Regions from separate parts of the Polaromonas sp. P1_E11 genome, predicted to be linked through region 2. Evidence: riboswitches for the same ligand, from Rfam matches in the RefSeq annotation. Region 2 holds a riboswitch; the other holds the start of a gene.
The links. Region 2 has a riboswitch for S-adenosylhomocysteine ahead of ahcY (adenosylhomocysteinase). Riboswitches for the same ligand answer to the same signal wherever they lie in the genome.
Positions count from the first base shown of each region.

Region 1: it holds a riboswitch for S-adenosylhomocysteine, as region 2 does, so the genes downstream of both, metH (methionine synthase) here and ahcY (adenosylhomocysteinase) in region 2, are expected to answer to the same signal.

Region 1 covers NZ_JBFUBA010000007.1:132,062-136,479, forward strand. The annotation lists gene metH (methionine synthase) at 1-2,284, opposite strand, end outside; S-adenosyl-L-homocysteine riboswitch at 2,300-2,396, opposite strand; gene AC1D11_RS20335 (Crp/Fnr family transcriptional regulator) at 2,490-3,098, shown strand; gene AC1D11_RS20340 (Bug family tripartite tricarboxylate transporter substrate binding protein) at 3,168-4,151, opposite strand; gene AC1D11_RS20345 (homocysteine S-methyltransferase family protein) at 4,401-4,418, opposite strand, start outside.
Region 2 covers NZ_JBFUBA010000006.1:41,145-45,562, reverse strand. The annotation lists gene AC1D11_RS18755 (MFS transporter) at 1-941, shown strand, start outside; gene AC1D11_RS18750 (HAD family hydrolase) at 1,057-1,851, opposite strand; S-adenosyl-L-homocysteine riboswitch at 1,905-1,977, shown strand; gene ahcY (adenosylhomocysteinase) at 2,077-3,507, shown strand; gene AC1D11_RS18740 (TlyA family RNA methyltransferase) at 3,668-4,418, shown strand, end outside.

The DNA of each region.
Region 1 (4,418 bases), on a different contig from region 2:
CATTTCCGGCGCGAGCAGCTATCAATTCAGGAGCAAGTACCTTGGGCGCAACAAAATCAGCCAGGCAACGGCTGGGGCGCATCACGCCGTCAATCGCGGTTTTTTCGGTTTGCTGGCGCAGGCCGTACCAGGTCATGGCCACTTCGCTGCGCGACTCGTCGGTGTAGATCTCGATGTCGTCACCCACGCTGTTGGCGGGATATAGCGCCATCACGCCGTTGGCGGTGAGCCAGCGGCCTTCGATCAGGCGCTTGAGCATGCGCTGCGCGTCGGCATACACGCGCACAGCCTCAGTACCCACGACTTCGTCTTTCAGGATGGCCGGGAAGGCCCCGGCCAGATCCCAGGTCTGGAAGAAAGGTCCCCAGTCGATGTACTGGGCCAGCTCCGACAGGTCGAAGTTCTTGAACACGCGACGGCCAATGAACTTGGGCACGGGCGGCGTGTAGTTGGCCCAGTCCATCGACGTGGCATTGGCGCGTGCTTTGGCCAGCGGCCACATCGGCACCTGCTTTTTGTTGGCGTGCTGGGTGCGCACCTTGTCGTAGTCGGTATACAGCTCTTCGATGTATCTGGCGGCCTGGTCGGACAGCAGGCTTTGCGCCACGCTCACGCTTCGGGACGCATCGGGCACATACACCACCGGGCCTTCGTAGTGCGGGGAAATCTTGACTGCAGTGTGCACGCGGCTGGTGGTGGCGCCGCCTATGAGCAGCGGGATTTTTTTGATGCGGAAGTGATCGTCCTTCTGCATCTCGGCCGCCACATATTGCATTTCTTCCAGGCTGGGCGTGATGAGGCCCGACAGCCCGACGATGTCGGCGCCTTCAACCTTGGCGCGCGCCAATATTTCATGGCAGGGCACCATCACGCCCATGTTGACGACTTCAAAGTTGTTACACTGCAAGACCACCGTCACGATGTTCTTGCCAATGTCGTGCACGTCGCCCTTGACCGTGGCGATGATGATCTTGCCTTTGGTTTTGACGTCACCGCCGGCGGCTTCGAGCAGCAGCTTTTCGGCTTCGATGTAGGGCAGCAGGTGCGCCACAGCCTGCTTCATCACACGGGCGCTTTTCACCACCTGGGGCAAAAACATCTTGCCCTGGCCGAACAGGTCGCCGACGATGTTCATGCCATCCATCAGCGGGCCTTCGATCACGTGCAGCGGCCGACCGCCCTCCGCAAGGATCTCCTGGTAGACCTCTTCGGTGTCGGTCACGATGTGCTCGTTCATGCCGTGGACCAGCGCATGCGACAGGCGCTGGCGCACCGGCAGGGCACGCCATTCATTCTTCTTGCTGTCGTCCCTGGCGCCGCTTTTCGCGGTTTCGGCGACTTCGATCAGGCGTTCGCTGGGCGTGAGTTCGGGCTCGCCGGACTTGTAGGCCGGTGTGCGATTGAGCACCACGTCTTCGACGCGCTCGCGCAGCACCGGATCCAGGTCGTCGTACACACCGACCATGCCGGCATTGACGATGCCCATGTCCATGCCCGCCTGGATCGCGTGGTACAGGAACACGGTGTGGATGGCTTCACGCACCGGGTCGTTGCCGCGAAAGCTGAAGGACACGTTGGACACGCCGCCAGAAACCTTGGCGCCCGGCAGGTTCTGCTTGATCCAGCGCGTGGCGTTGATGAAATCGACCGCGTAGTTGTTGTGCTCTTCGATGCCGGTGGCGATCGCAAAAATGTTCGGGTCGAAGATGATGTCTTCGGGCGGAAAGTCCAGCTCATCGACAAGCACGCGATAGGCGCGTTCGCAGATCTCGACCTTGCGCTCGTATGTGTCGGCCTGGCCCTTTTCATCAAAAGCCATCACCACCGCCGCCGCACCGTAGCGCTTGAGCAGCTTGGCCTGCTGCTTGAAGGGCTCCAGCCCTTCCTTCATTGAGATCGAGTTGACGATGCCCTTGCCCTGGATGCAGCGCAGGCCGGCTTCGATGACGCTCCACTTGGAGCTGTCGATCATGATGGGCACGCGGGCGATGTCGGGCTCGCTGGCGATCAGGTTCAGGAAACGCACCATGGCGGCCTGGCTGTCCAGCATGGCTTCGTCCATGTTGATGTCGATGATCTGCGCGCCGTTTTCGACCTGCTGGCGGGCCACGGCCAGCGCCTGCTCGTATTCACCATTGAGGATCATGCGGGCGAAGGCCTTGGAGCCGGTGACGTTGGTGCGCTCACCGATATTGACAAACAGCGTGCCCGCACCGATGGCGACCGGCTCCAGGCCGGACAGCTTCATGGGGGGAACATTGGGTAAAGATTCAGTTTCAGACACGGACTCACCTTGAGGCAAAGGTGAGCGTCGTTGCTGCAGGGGCCGCCGGAAGCCGCCGCCTGTAACCCAAGCCTGACGAACGCTTGTGTTCGCTGCAACGCTCCTTGGGTTACCATCATTTTAAGGGCTGAACGCCGCCCGCGCCATATCCTTGCGCCAATTGCAAGAGATACCAACAAAAGTCCAGGGGATAGCCGGAGCCACCATGTTTGAAAACCTGTTCGGCAGAAAACAGAAGGGAACGCCCGATGCGCCCGAGTCCATGCGTCCCAAAGACCGCATGCGGGTCATTGAAGGCTCCAGCACGGCCGAGCTCGCCGCCAGGCTGCTGATTGCACCAACCGCCCTGATGCAGCTCACGCCCGAAGAGGCCTTCACCGTCGTCAGCTACATGACGCCGCGCAGGATTTCCGAGGGAACGACCTTCATCCGCGAAGGCGACAAGAGCGATACCGGTTATATGGTGCTGCTGCTCGAGGGCGAAGTCACGGTCGAAAGCATTGTGGTCAGCCGCCGCACGCCGGTCACCATCACGGTGCTGGGCCCCGGCAGCCTGATCGGCGAGATGGGCCTGGTCGACGGCCAGGCGCGGCTGGCATCATGCACTGCCAGCAGCGACGTGAGCTGCGCCGTGCTGTCGCGCGCAGCGCTTGAAAAAATGGGGGAAGAGCAACCGGTGACTGCGGCCAAACTGATGTTTGCCGTTTCGCTGCGCATCGCCGAACGGTTGCGCGACACCAGCGAGAAACTCAAGATGTACAGCCAGCTGGTGCAAGCCATGCAGCAGGAAATCGACCGGCTGATGCCGGGCTGATTTCCGTCTGGCAAAAAAGCGGGAAGGCGCCAGGCTGGCCGCCCTTTCCGCCATTTCCGCCCTTTCGATTTAGTCGAGCTTGATTTTGGCGACCTTGATCAGGCGTCCATAGTCGGCGTGCTCTTTCATCACCATGTAGGCAAAGTCGGCGGAGCTCATGGGGCTGGGGGTCGCGCTCATGCGTGCAAACTTTTCCGCGGTATCGGGCGTGTTGAGTGCGTCGGCGAATGCCCGCTGAAGCTGGTCTGCCGTGGCTTTGGGAAGGTTAGCCGGGCCAAAGATGCCGAACCAGGTGCTGATGTGAAAGCCGGGCAACACGTCGTTAATGGTCGGAATTTCCGTGAAGCTGCTGGAGCGGTTGATGGTGGTCACACCAAAAGCGACCAGCTTGCCCGACTTGATGTTGGCGCTGGCAGAGGCCAGATTGTCGAACATCAGGTCTGTCTGGCCGGACAGCAGGCCAGCCTGCGCCTGGGCCGAGCCGCTGGAAGGCAGGTGCACTACGCTGATCTTGGCCAGGCTTTTAAACAGCTCGCCCGCGAGGTGGCCGGCGCTTCCATTGCCGCCGGAGGCATAGTTCAGCCGGCCGGGGTTCTTGCGCGCATACGCGATCAGGTCCTTGGTGTCCTTGATTTTCAGCCGCCTGGCCGTTTCGGCATTCATGACCAGCACGTTCGGCACCCGCGCCACCAACGTGATAGGCGTGAAGTCCTTCAATGCGTCATAGGGCATGTTCGGGTAGAGCCACGGGTTGATGGCATGGGTGGCCACCGCCCCCATCACCAGCGTATGACCGTCTGCAGGCGCCTTGGCGACGAGGGCCGCACCCACGTTTCCGCCGGACCCCGGCCGGTTGTCAACCGTGACTTCGGTTTTGAGCAGGGGGCGCAGCTTCTCGGCGAGGATGCGCGCAGCGTTGTCCAGCGGGCCGCCGGCTGGATAGGGAACGACGATCGTCACCGGTTTTTGCGGCGACAGCTGCGCATGGCCTGCGAAAGCCGTCATCGCCAACGTGAATGCCGCTGCGGCCTTGATGAATAAACCCACCTTCATGATTTCCTTGGTTATGTTGCGTTGCGTTGTTTTGCCGAACCATCAACGCTGCAGGGCGCAGCGCCGGAGAATGAAAACAGGGTTCGGCAAAGGGGCCTGACTATAGCCGCGAAATATGACTTTTCGGAGCATCGCCGGCACGGCATTTCATATGCATACTTATTGATTACACGTGCATCGGGGTCGGGAAGCGGCTTTTTTCAGCCGCCCGATGGGCATCACCCGGAAGTGATGCGGGCAGCGCTGCCCTCAGGCGGCCTCTTTGTA
Region 2 (4,418 bases):
AGGCGAGTGCGATGCTCACCTTTTTGCTGGCCGAAAGCATCAATGGCATCATTGCCGCGCGCATCGTGCAGGGCATTGCCACCGGCATGGTCAGCGGCGCACTGACGGCGGCGGTGGTGGAGGCCGCCCCGGCTGCGCAAAAGCGCCTGGGCGCGATGATCGGCAGCGTCTCGCCGCTGGCGGGGCTGGCCGTGGGCGCGCTGCTCACCGGCATTGCCGTCAAGTTTGCTTTGCACCCGGTGCCGCTGGTGTTTGGCGTGCTGGCAGCGATTTGCGTCGTGGGTGCGGTGGCCACACTCTTTCTGCCCGAAAGCGCCACGCCACGCCCCGGCGCGCTGGCTTCGCTGGTGCCGCGCATTTCAATCCCGGTGCAGGCGCGCGGCGAATTTGTGCGCGGTGTGCCGACGATGCTGGCGGTGTGGTCGCTCGCAGGGCTGTACCTGTCGCTGGTGCCTTCCATGCTGCAGCAAATCTTTGGCATCCATGACGGCATCGTCAATGGCCTGGCCATTGCCACCTTCTTCGGTCTGGGCGCCGCGTCGCCAACTTTGCTGAAAAAACTGTCGCCGGTGCGCATGAGCGCCGTCGGCATGAGCTTGCTGGCCGTGGGCGCCGGCCTGGTGGCTGTGTCGCTGGCCACGCGCTCTGTGGCGCTGTTTTTTGCCGGCACGGCGCTGGCCGGTTTTGGCGGCGGCTCGGCGTTTTCGGCGCAGGTGCAGACCCTCGCGCCACTGGCGCAGCCGCATCAGCGGGCGGAGCTGTTTGCCGCGCTGTATGCCACCAGCTATCTGGCCTTTAGCGTGCCGGCCATGTTGGCAGGCCGTTTGATTGCGCCGCTGGGCTTGCCGGCTACGGTAGAGGGCTACGCCGCGCTGGTGCTGGCCGTGGCGGCCCTCGGCGCCTGGTTGCGCTGGAGCTCAGTGCGCCGCCAATGTAGCTAACCCCTGCTGACGCTCACTTCGTGTAGCGTCCCCTCCCCTTCAGGGGACGGTGCCTGCGGCCGGGCAAAGCCCGATCCGCGGCACCCGCTGAGTTAACGCGGGGCAGGCACGGTTGTTAATCCAGCAGAGCGCGTGCAACCTCAGTAAAACCTGCACCGCGCTCACCCCGCGTCACATAGCGTGGCAAGTGCGCCAGCTGCGGCACAAAGCGCGCGATGTTGGCCACGCCCACGCTGTTGGCAAAGGTCTTGAACATTAATTGGTCGTTGGTCGAATCGCCCACATAGACCCATTGGTCCATCTCGGCGTCCAGGTCGCGCTGCCAGAGCTGGCGGACGATCCAGCGCGCGCCTTCGAGCTTGTTGTGGCTGCCATACCAGCCGTTGATGTGGATGCTGCTGACGGTGGCGTGCATGCCCTCGCTTTTCATCAGCGCCACCACTGCGGCGATTTGCGCATCGCTCAATTGCACAAACTCACTGTGATCGATGGCGATGTCGGTTTCGCGGCCCGGTGAGTCGGTCGCGCGGGTCACGCCCGGCAGCTCGCGCTCGATGCGCGCCAGCACGGCTTGCATGCGGCTGAAGTTGGCGCTGCGTGTGGCCGCGTCCTGCTGGTAGATCTTGGCCAGCGGCCGCGGCGGGGGGCTTTTGGCGTCCGGCAGGAGGGCCACGGCGCCGTTCTCGGCCACGATGGCATCCACAGGCCAGCGCGCCGCGAAAGGCTCACTCCAGCCAACCGGCCTACCGGTGATCGCCACGATCCTGAAACCAGCGGCTTTCAATTTACCCAAAGCTTCCAGCGCATCGGGCGTGATCTCGCCCTCGGTGGTCAGTGTGTCGTCGATGTCGGTAAAGAGGCCGGTGACGGCTTTTCGTTGCGCGGTGGGCCAGCGGGAGAGTTCTTGCATGGTGAAATTTTCGCATGCTGGGCAAGTCCGGACGGCTTGGGTACAATCAACACCTTCCTGAGGAGCGTTGCAAGCCACATCACGTGGACCAGGCTCAGGACTTCATTGCAACCACGCTCACCCGCATGTGCTCTCAAGCCGGGTGAATGACTGAATTCTCCCTTCCCCTGAAAGCCATGCCCGTGGCGATTTTGCCCAGTTGACGTTTGATATTTGGAGAACCGTATGAGCGCCGTCCTGAAACCTTCCACCGACTACATCATTGCCGATATTTCGCTTGCCGCCTGGGGCCGCAAGGAACTGAACATCGCGCAAACTGAAATGCCCGGCCTGATGGCCATCCGCGAAGAATTCGCGAAGGTGCAGCCGCTCAAGGGCGCGCGCATCACCGGTTCGCTGCACATGACGATCCAGACCGGCGTGCTGATCGAAACCCTGCAGGCCCTGGGCGCTGAAGTGCGCTGGGCTTCGTGCAACATCTTCTCGACGCAGGACCACGCCGCCGCCGCGATTGCCGCCGCCGGCACGCCGGTGTTCGCCATCAAGGGCGAAACCCTGGCCGACTACTGGGACTACACGCACAAGATCTTCGAATTCAGCGGTGCCAAGGGCACGCCTGAAGAAGGCCCCAACATGATCCTGGACGACGGCGGCGACGCGACGCTGCTGATGCACCTGGGCACCAAGGCCGAGAAAGATGCCAGCCTCATTTCCAAGCCCGGCAGCGAAGAAGAGATCTGCCTCTTCAACTCGATCAAGGCCAAGCTGGCGCAAGACCCGACCTGGTACAGCCGCCGCCTGAAAAACATCATCGGCGTGACCGAAGAAACCACCACCGGCGTGCTGCGTTTGAATGAAATGTCGGCCAAGGGCACGCTGGCTCTCCGTGCCATCAACGTGAACGATTCCGTCACCAAGAGCAAGTTCGACAACCTGTACGGCTGCCGCGAATCGCTGGTCGACGCCATCAAGCGCGCCACCGACGTGATGGTCGCCGGCAAGGTCGCACTCGTGGCCGGCTACGGCGACGTGGGCAAGGGCTCGGCCCAGGCCCTGCGCGCCCTGAGCGCCCAGGTGTGGGTGACCGAGATTGACCCCATCAACGCCTTGCAGGCCGCGATGGAAGGCTACAAGGTCGTGACCATGGAATACGCCGCCGACAAGGCCGACATTTTTGTGTCCGCCACCGGCAACAAGAACGTCATTACCTATGACCACATGGCGAAGATGAAAGACCAGGCCATCGTCTGCAACATCGGCCACTTCGACAACGAGATCGACGTTGCCTCGCTCGAAAAATGCACCTGGGAAGAGATCAAGCCGCAAGTCGATCACGTGATCTTCCCGGACGGCAAGCGCATCATCCTGCTGGCCAAGGGCCGCCTGGTCAACCTCGGCTGCGGCACCGGCCACCCGAGCTTCGTGATGTCTTCGAGCTTTGCCAACCAGACCATCGCGCAAATCGAACTGTTCACCAAGAAGGACGCGTACGAAGTGGGCAAGGTTTATGTGCTGCCCAAACACCTCGATGAAAAGGTCGCGCGCTTGCACCTGAAGAAGGTTGGCGCTGTGCTGACCGAGTTGAGCGACGAGCAGGCCGCGTACATCGGTGTCTCCAAGGCCGGCCCTTACAAGGCTAATACGTACCGCTACTGATTTTTCCTGGCTACTGCGCGACCCGATAGCGACGTTGCGGGTCCCGATCAGGCAATCCTCATGCACCTCAAGTGCATTCCGGTTGCCTGACGCCCGCGCCTTGCCCTCGGGCCGCTCGCTACGCCCTTAAGGCTTTTGCTGGAATACCGGAAGACATTACATGCGCGCTGACCTATTCCTCGTCGAACACGGCCATGCCGCCACCCGCTCGCAGGCCCAGCGCCTGATCGCTTCGGGGGTGCAGTGGCGTCCTGAAGCCGATGCGGCCTGGAAGAAGGTCGCCAAGAACGGCGACGAGATTCCGCCCGGCGCCGAACTGCAGCTGCTGGACACCACCGAAGCCAGGTACATCTCGCGCGGTGGGCTCAAGCTCGAAGGCGCGCTGAAAGCTACCGGCCTGAAGGTGGATGGTTTGCGCTGCCTTGACGTGGGGCAGTCCACCGGCGGCTTTACCGACTGCCTGCTGCAGCACGGCGCCGTGCAGGTGGTGGGTGTGGATGTGGGCCACGGCCAGCTGCATGCCAGCCTGCGCGATGACCCGCGTGTGGTGTGCGTCGAGGGCCTGAACGCCCGTTCCATGACCGCCGCCGACCTGGTGGCCGGCCATGCAGGCGACAGCGGCGACATGGATTTTCCGGATGACTTCGATGGCGATGAGGATGACGCTGACCTGGATGAAGCGGGCCCAGCCTCAGAAGCCAACTTCGACTTCCTGACCGGTGATTTGTCCTTCATCTCGCTCACGCTGGTGTTGCCCGCGGTGGTTCGCCTGCTTAAACCCGGCGGCGACCTGCTCATGCTGGTCAAGCCGCAGTTTGAATTGCAGCCCGGCCAGATCGGCAAGGGCGGCATCGTGCGCGACCCGGCGCATTTCGAGTTTGTCGAAAAGCGCTTGCGCGATGCCTGCGCAG